Regions from separate parts of the Bacillus sp. K7 genome, predicted to be linked through region 3. Evidence: riboswitches for the same ligand, from Rfam matches in the RefSeq annotation. Region 3 holds a riboswitch; each other region holds the start of a gene.
The links. Region 3 has a riboswitch for thiamine pyrophosphate ahead of M1D98_RS07025 (Ykof family thiamine-binding protein). Riboswitches for the same ligand answer to the same signal wherever they lie in the genome.
Positions count from the first base shown of each region.

Region 1 (2,201 bases), 1.5 Mb from region 3:
TAGGAGTCTGGGCCGTGTCTCAGTCCCAGTGTGGCCGATCACCCTCTCAGGTCGGCTACGCATCGTTGCCTTGGTGAGCCATTACCTCACCAACTAGCTAATGCGCCGCGGGTCCATCTGTAAGTGGTAGCCGAAGCCACCTTTTATGTTTGAACCATGCGGTTCAAACAAGCATCCGGTATTAGCCCCGGTTTCCCGGAGTTATCCCAGTCTTACAGGCAGGTTACCCACGTGTTACTCACCCGTCCGCCGCTAACATCAGGGAGCAAGCTCCCATCTGTCCGCTCGACTTGCATGTATTAGGCACGCCGCCAGCGTTCGTCCTGAGCCAGGATCAAACTCTCCATAAAGTAATGGAGCGCAGATTAAGCTCGTCACATCCTGTGACAACATCTGCATGACCTGCATCGCGCAGGCCCCTGACTACGCACATCGCTGTGCGATTTATAAAAATGAATTAACAGGTACGTTTTGTCTTGTTTAGTTTTCAAAGATCATTTCGTTGCCTCTTAATGAAGCAGCTTTACTAATATAACATTTCGCTTCCATTTCGTCAACAACTTTTTTCAAATTGTTTTGAAGCTTCTTGTTTTGTCCGCTGTGCATCAGCGACGTTTAATAATATAACACCTGCATTTATTTATTGCAATAGTTTTTCTAAAAAAATCTATAAAATAAATAAACTATAATCCTCGGCATATCGTCCCTTCATGTCTTTAGCATATAACTATGTTAAAAGAACATATACATTCAGTAGTGTGACCTTGTTGTTTTTTTCTCTTTTTAGTATAGTAGAAACGAATTAAATATTGATAACCACAAGGGGAGCATTAAAGCTGAGAGTGAGCGGTTACGTTCTGACCCTTTGAACCTGTTAGTTAACGCTGGCGTAGGGATGTGGCAAAGTCAAATGAATTGCAGATTGTAAAGCAGTGCGTGGAACTTTTCTCATCCTTCCGCGTGCTGCTTTTTTGTTGTCCTTTTGGATTGTCTATCAATGGAAGGGGATTTTTATGAATCAATCTAAGCAACTGGTTCGCCTTATTGAAATTGCAATTATGACTGCGGCTGCTGTTATTTTAGACATCGTCTCAGGAATGTTTCTCCGAATGCCTCAAGGAGGCTCGGTCTCCATCATGATGATTCCGATCTTTTTGATTTCGTTTCGGTGGGGTGTAAAAGCAGGCCTTACTACCGGCCTGCTGACAGGACTAGTTCAAATAGCAATCGGAAACTTATTCGCACAGCATCCTGTACAGCTATTTCTGGATTATATGATCGCATTCACAGCAATTGGGATAAGCGGCTATTTCGCTTACACTGTCCGCAAAGCAGCGGCAGCAAAAAATAAAGGGAAACTGATTGTTTCAGTGGTCAGCGCAGTTTTTATCGGCAGTTTCCTGCGTTATGCGGCACACGTCATTTCAGGAGCTGTGTTTTTCGGCAGCTATGCTCCAAAGGGAACGCCGGTATGGATTTATTCATTAACTTATAATGCTACTTATATGGTTCCTTCATTCATCATCTGTGCAATTGTCCTTTGTTTATTATTTATGACAGCACCGCGTTTGCTTAAAATAGACAAAGCCTAACGTGACAACCCCCAGCGCAATCCGCTGGGGGTTGTTTTTTTGTTATCTGTTAAGAGATGTTTTCAAAGCAGAAAGATCCGGCCAGCCAAACCCTATTTCTTTCAGCCTTTCTCCTGCAATTTCAAAGCTGTCCTCCGCTTTTCTTTCAGGAGAATAGGCTTGATAAAATGAAATCGAGGGGTTTTGCTCAATTACCCAAACAAACATGCTTGAAAAGCCATGATGAAGCAAAAACTCTGCTCCTTTTGCTAAGAGCGCTCTGCCTGCACCTTGCCGCTGATGCTCCTCTAAAAGGTAAATCGCGTATAGCTCGCTGTCATAGCCTTCTTGTTCAGACCGAATAGGGCCAAATGAAGCAAAGCCGAATATTGAATCTTTTTCATCTTGAGCGACAAATACACCCTTTAACGAGCGGCTTTTCCATTTGTCTTCAAATTCCTTGTAGTCCAGACCATTTAAGTAGTCAGCCGGGATGATGCCGCGATATGTTGTTCTCCAGCTGTCGACATGCACTTTTGCAATGTCTTTTATATCCTCTAACTTTGCCTCTCTCACAGTTGCCATTTGGTTCTATCCTTTCATTAGTCATTCTTCTCTTGTTTGGACCCG
Region 1 is NZ_CP096406.1:2,876,638-2,878,838, forward strand. It holds rRNA gene M1D98_RS14760 (16S ribosomal RNA) at 1-350, opposite strand, end outside; TPP riboswitch at 812-913, shown strand; gene thiT (energy-coupled thiamine transporter ThiT) at 1,014-1,592, shown strand; gene M1D98_RS14770 (GNAT family N-acetyltransferase) at 1,635-2,156, opposite strand; gene floT (flotillin lipid rafts scaffold protein FloT) at 2,174-2,201, opposite strand, start outside.
Region 1: another riboswitch for thiamine pyrophosphate. It lies ahead of thiT (energy-coupled thiamine transporter ThiT); the one in region 3 lies ahead of M1D98_RS07025 (Ykof family thiamine-binding protein).

Region 2 (2,201 bases), 210 kb from region 3:
GATGATTTTGCAGCTTGACAATGTCTCACTAAAACGAAATGGAAAATGGATACTGAAAGATATTCATTGGAAGGTGGAAGAAAAGGAAAATTGGGTGCTTTACGGGCTGAATGGAGCCGGCAAGACCGCGCTGTTAAATATGCTTTGCTCTTATTATTTTCCAACATCAGGCGAGATGCAGGTGCTTGGCCATGAATTTGGCAAAACGGAGCTTGGGGAGAAGCTTAGACGGAAAATCGGCCTTGTCTCAGCGGCACTTCAGCAAAAATTTTATCCGGCAGATTCAGCATTTGAAATTGCTTTGAGCGGAGCTTACGCTTCAATTGGATTATATGAAACGCCAAGTGCGCAAATCAGGGAAAAAGCGATCGGTTTGTTAGAGGACTTGGGGGCAATTGAATATGCGGACCGCCGTTATGAGACGCTTTCTCAAGGAGAAAAACAAAGAGCTTTGATTGCAAGAGCGCTAATGGCCGATCCTGAGCTGTTGATATTGGACGAACCAGTGACAGGGCTGGATTTTATTGCCCGGGAAAAGCTGTTAGATACGATTACATACATTGCAAGTAAAGAAAATGCGCCATCGATCCTTTACGTGACTCATCATGCGGAAGAAATTTTGCCGGTCTTTGACAAAGCCCTTTTATTAAAACAGGGAGAGGTCTTTCGATCGGGAGAAATGAAGGAAATGCTTACTGATCATATACTTTCCGCTTTTTTTGATACACCAATCCATGTATTATGGAATCAGGGCCGGCCGTATTTAACAAGAGCCGAGCCGATCACGAATGCCTGACAAACTCATATTGATTCATCCTAGGGGTGCTTTTCGAAGCTGAGAGAGACATAGGTCTCAACCCTTTTGACCTGATCTGGATCATGCCAGCGGAGGGAAGCGGTGAAAAATTCGGAGTACATAGGACTCTGTTTATTTTGATGAAGCCGTTTCATACATGTGAAACGGCTTTTTGATTTTTAAAAAAGGAGCGGATGACATGAAGCCACAAATAGACTCTCTGATAAAAAGAGCGGAAGATCAAAAGGAGGAGCTTATTCAGCTAGCAAAAACGCTGATTTCCTATAAAACACCTGCTCCGCCTGCAAGAAATACAGCCGGCATTCAGTCATGGGTTGCAGAATTTTTAAAGAAAAATGGATTCTTGATTGACAAATGGGACGTGTACCCGGGAGACCCCAATGTTGTAGGTCTACTAAAGGGAACAGATTCAGCAGATTATCATAGCTTGATCATCAATGGCCATGTAGATGTGGCAGAGGTAAAAGAGGATGAGGAGTGGGAGCATGATCCATTTCACCCAATTGAAAAAAACGGTCTCTTAATCGGGCGGGGCGCTTCTGATATGAAAGGCGGAATGGCGTGTGTGCTGTTTGCGGTGAAATTGATTCGTGAAGCCGGTATTGAACTTCCCGGTGACTTGATTCTGCAATCGGTGATCGGGGAGGAAGTTGGAGAAGCCGGCACGCTTGAATGCTGCAAAAGGGGCTATCATGCTGATTTTGCAGTTGTGGCGGATACGAGTGATATGCATATACAAGGCCAAGGCGGAGTCATTACAGGCTGGATTGAAATCAAAAGCAGTCAAACGTTTCATGATGCGACGAGGCGGAATATGATTCACGCAGGCGGGGGAACATTCGGAGCAAGCGCAATTGAAAAAATGGCAAAAATCATTGCGGGGCTCGGTGAACTAGAACGCCACTGGTCCATTATGAAAAGTTATCCCGGTTTTACACCAGGTACAAATACGATTAACCCGGCTGTCATAGAAGGCGGCAGACATGCGGCTTTTATAGCGGACGAGTGCCGGCTATGGATCACAGTCCATTTTTACCCAAACGAAACCCATGAACAAGTGGCAGCGGAAATAGAAGATTACATCAACCGCCTGAGTGACAGTGATATTTGGCTGAGGGAAAACCGCCCTGTTTTTAAGTGGGGAGGCTCTTCTATGATTGAAGACAGAGGAGAAATTTTCCCGGCACTGGAAGTTGACCCATACCACCCAGGCGTCTTAGCGCTTACGGCGTCTCATGAGGAGGTGAAACGGGAGCGTCCGGTTATGGACGTTTCTCAATCCGTTACAGACGGGGGGTGGCTGTATAATGCCGGCATACCAAGCGTAATCTACGGTCCTGGTGATCTGCACAATGCACACTCTGTGAACGAGGAGGTATCGATT
Region 2 is NZ_CP096406.1:1,600,519-1,602,719, forward strand. It holds gene M1D98_RS08130 (ATP-binding cassette domain-containing protein) at 2-796, shown strand; TPP riboswitch at 809-911, shown strand; gene M1D98_RS08135 (acetylornithine deacetylase) at 996-2,201, shown strand, end outside.
Region 2: another riboswitch for thiamine pyrophosphate. It lies ahead of M1D98_RS08135 (acetylornithine deacetylase); the one in region 3 lies ahead of M1D98_RS07025 (Ykof family thiamine-binding protein).

Region 3 (2,201 bases):
GCCTGGTGAATAGGCGATATAGCCAGAAACAAAAAGATTATAGATAAAGCTGGCTACTGAAGATCCCATTCCCGCCAGCATAAGGACTGGAAGAGAGTATGCTTTCCAGCGTGTCGCGAAAAATACAGCTTCAGCCCCGAGACCTTGAACGATGCCGATGACGATGACCATCGGGCCGGACGGATTTCCCAGCAGGCATTCAACGAGAGCGGCGATAACTTCAGAAATAAGCGCCGCACCCGGTTTTCGAATCATGTACGCGGCGATGATAGAAACGATAAACCAAATGCCATAAATCGGTTCATAGGCGATTGGCCCGAACATACCTGCAAGTACGTTTCCAAAATGCGTAAATAATAAATAAACAATGGCAAAAACGATACTGATAACGGACATGATGACAATTTCTTTTACTTTCCAGCTTTTCATTTTATCCCTGCTTTCGGTTTTTTCTTGATGGACTGTTAGCTGAGAGATTCACAGTCATGGTGACATGGTTTGTTTGTTGCTCAGCCATGCGGAAAACGGCTTCCAATGTCCTGAATACGTCATGCGCATCCCCGTCAAGCTCACTCGCGTAATGGACACCCTGTACGAAGGTGCCTTCTGCTTCCGCAATGTCGACAGCTTCCATGATTAAGCCCATGTAATCCGGCTCATTCATCGGATAAAGGGCAAATTGGCATGGCGCTTCCGCTTTCAGGCTCCGGATAGCCTCTTCATTGACACGCTTCTCGTCTGCGGAAAGATATGTATCTCCTTTGGTATCGCCCGGGCATCCGATGGAAAACGTCCCGTTCATGACGATGTGTTTTTCGCTATTTGCCGTATAAAGGTAAATGGCTTTGGCAACGTCGAATACATGATCAATTGAACCGCGCAGAACTGTGCTGATATGATCGGTTTTCGCCCAAACCTTAGATGTGTCGGTTTTATTCAGCGCAGACTTGATCACACTGATAAAATCATCCGACATCGGATATAAAGAGAACCGAAAACCGGCGATTCTGCTTGTGCCGCATATGTGTTCCATTTCTTTAACCCCCTGTTTTTTGGTAAAATAAAAAACTGCATATCCTAAGGGAATATGCAGTCATAGACCGATTAAGCGCACAAAAAAATACACCATTCGGTCAACCTGCACTTCCCCACGCTGGTATTATCCAGATCGGGTCATAAGGGATCAAAGCGCGTACTCTCGCGCTTTATCTCAGCCAAAAACAGCACCCCTAGTGCTTTCCGTATACAATTTTTTATGTTGACATCATAATAGATGATAAGAATCATTTTGTAAACAAAGAAATCATTTTTTTCATATTGGGACAGGAGAGGATGGTCGGATTTGGAAAAAGGGAACCTATTAATTGTGGAAGATGAGGAAAAAATCGCCAGAGTGCTTCAGCTGGAATTGGAATATGAAGGATATGGCGTCACCGTTAAACACAATGGCACAGAAGGACTGAACGCGGCCATAGAAGGAGGGTACTCCTTGGTGCTTCTTGATGTCATGCTTCCGGGGCTTAGCGGCCTGGAAGTGCTGCGCCGCTTAAGAAAAACAGATTCGCACACACCAGTTATTTTATTAACGGCGCGCGACAGTATACCTGATAAGGTAACAGGATTGGACATCGGAGCGAACGATTATGTCACCAAGCCATTTGAAATTGAGGAATTGCTTGCGAGAATCAGGGCGGCGCTGCGCCAAAATGAAACAAAAACAGAAGGTATCAGCACCTTTCTTACATATGACGACTTGCGGGTGAACGAAAAAACCCGTGAAGTGAGACGCGGAGACAAAGAGGTAGAATTAACGCCGCGTGAATTTGATTTGCTCGTCTATATGCTGAAACATCCGCAGCAAGTGCTGACACGGGAGCAGATTTTAAACACAGTATGGGGATTTGATTATATCGGTGATACAAATGTGGTCGATGTCTACATCAGATACATCAGAAAAAAACTGGACTATCCTTACGAAAAACAGCTGATCCATACTGTTCGCGGGGTCGGCTATGCCATTAAGGGGTAAACGATGAAGCTAAAGACCAAAATTCATCTGTATACATCCATATCGCTGTTGATTTTATTGATTTTGGTCCACACGGCAGTCTATCTCATTTTTTCGTCCGGGCTGACATCAAAGGATGCGGCTCGGCTTGCTGATGAGGCGGATACCATTGCCGAAGCGCTGCATGCTGCTG
Region 3 is NZ_CP096406.1:1,386,555-1,388,755, forward strand. It holds gene M1D98_RS07020 (ECF transporter S component) at 1-429, opposite strand, end outside; gene M1D98_RS07025 (Ykof family thiamine-binding protein) at 431-1,033, opposite strand; TPP riboswitch at 1,129-1,241, opposite strand; gene ykoG (two-component system response regulator YkoG) at 1,343-2,029, shown strand; gene M1D98_RS07035 (ATP-binding protein) at 2,033-2,201, shown strand, end outside.

Region 4 (2,201 bases), 850 kb from region 3:
AAAAATTGCAAACCTATTGTACAAGAAACATCAATATTGCCAGAAACGAAGAGTTCCGAGGCATCGAATATTTGAATAAATGCCCTTTTTGAATCAATGTCTTCCTGTGTCAAAAGATTTTTTATTCTATTCCATTGATTTAGTTTTGCGTTTCCAAATTCAAATATTTTAGGTCCATACGCAGTACCTGTTAATGTTTTTTTATTCATTGAATATAAAGGCATTTTTTTATTGTAATAACTAATAAAATCTAAGTTGTTACTCCCCGATAAATACCATAAAACTTCAGCAAAATTAAACACGATATTTGTTTTTCTAGAGGGTAAGTAAGTGACACGTTCTATTGGATTTTCAAGGGTCAGATGATAGTTCAATTTTTCTTTGCTATTTTGTCCACGCGGTGAATTTAAAAATTCAGGGTAATAATAGATGTCATATAGGGTTTCCATATATGCTTCATGAAAAGTTTTCTTTCTCATTAAGATTCCACCTTGTATTCCATAAGGATACTTTTAATCTTCTCCAATAAATCATCAGTACCTTTAAAATTAATGTATTCAACATCAGCTACTACGCTTAACCCTTGAATTAAGAATGCGTAATCCCTCTCATTTTCTAGTAATAACACTATCTTTTTTTTCAAGGCAGAAGCCCATCCTATTTCTATATGCGTTCCAGGAGAAGCCGGTGAGCCAGGAAAAGCTACAAAAAGATCGCAAGAGCGTATTTCATCAAAATCAATTTTAGTGCATTGTTGGGGTGTCATGAAATCTTTCCCCCATCCTTCTCGCTTGTGAGCATTATGAACTAACCATCCTTCATTTTCAAAAAAAGAAATTAATGACTCTAACTTCTCCCTTTCATGTAAACTCATCAATCCAGTATTCACATCTACTAAACTTTTAAAAGGTCCTGCTAAAAAAACTTTTTTAGTTGTCACTTTAATATCCCCTTTCAAAATAAATAAAGCCACTTTCATATGGAAAGTGGCTTAAATATAGATAAGATAAAAAATCTCTCTATTTTTTTCACTTCCCTACGTTGGTGTTAACCAAATCAGGTTCAAAGGGTCAGGACTTGTGTCTCTTCTCAGCTTCTAAAAGCTCCCCCAGTGTATAAAATATAAATATTTACTTTCATCCTAAACTATTCCATATCTTTAGTCAAACAATGATTGATAAGCCTTGAACCCTGCGTATCAACCGACAAAAGTTTTTCGAAAAGTTACTACGCCTTGCATTTGATGGCAATTCATGGAGCTTAAAAAAAAAGCACAAAAATACCTTATTTTCTAGTGTGTTTAAAAAATGTCCTGAACATCGCAAATTGTAAAAGGAATCCAACAATAAAAAAAGAGAAGTAAACACACGTTTTACTCCTTTAACTTTGTCTCTTCACCTTTTGCTTCTTCATAGTCTGGTGTTTTCTTTGATAAGCCCAGTCGATCATTTTCGCCATTAATTGGCATACCACCCACCTATTGGCACTCAGCGCCGACTTTCTCATATTTAGGTGTACGATGTCAGTTCACGAAAAGATTCTTCGGAAGGTAAAACCCAAATTGAAACCTTAATAAATGCTCTGTATCGTTTATATCAAGAATTGCACCGTGAGCGATTGGTGAGTGGGCTTCAACAACAATATCTTGACTGTGTCTGTAATCCATTACGAAGGAGAAAACATATTATATATGTCTAATATGCTTTCTCCTTTATTTTAAGGGTTTTTATAATTTAGGTTTTAATAATTTAAACCTGTTTGTATCCCGTTTTTAAAACAATTAGCAACAATTATCAACAACGTCACCTAAACTAAAGAATTCTAGTACGGCTTTTTGAGTTTCATCTGGTAGTGCCTTAGTAGATACTTTTACGGCTTTTTTTATAGCATTTGTTCTAGAAAGTCCTAGGTTTCTTTGATGTTTATAAGCTGTAATAATTGTTTTTGTCATTGAATTTAGTCCGCCCATTAATTTTGCTGCTTTTTTAACTTTTAAGATCTTTGCCCATGGGATAGCATTTACTGCTATAGCTTTAGCAGCACTAGAAATGCAACTCCATGTACTCAATACTATAAATGGTCCTATACTTTCTTGGACGGTTTTAACAGCAGTCAGGTTTTCTCCATCAGCAACAAATTCATAACCTACAAATTCGTTCCCTTTATGTACGTTTAACCATTCAATACCGGAGTTTATTCCT
Region 4 is NZ_CP096406.1:533,085-535,285, reverse strand. It holds gene M1D98_RS02770 (thymidylate synthase) at 1-479, opposite strand, end outside; gene M1D98_RS02765 (nucleoside 2-deoxyribosyltransferase) at 479-940, opposite strand; TPP riboswitch at 1,017-1,120, opposite strand; partial or broken gene M1D98_RS02760 (lipoprotein) at 1,373-1,468, opposite strand; gene M1D98_RS02755 (hypothetical protein) at 1,781-2,201, opposite strand, start outside.
Region 4: another riboswitch for thiamine pyrophosphate. It lies ahead of M1D98_RS02765 (nucleoside 2-deoxyribosyltransferase); the one in region 3 lies ahead of M1D98_RS07025 (Ykof family thiamine-binding protein).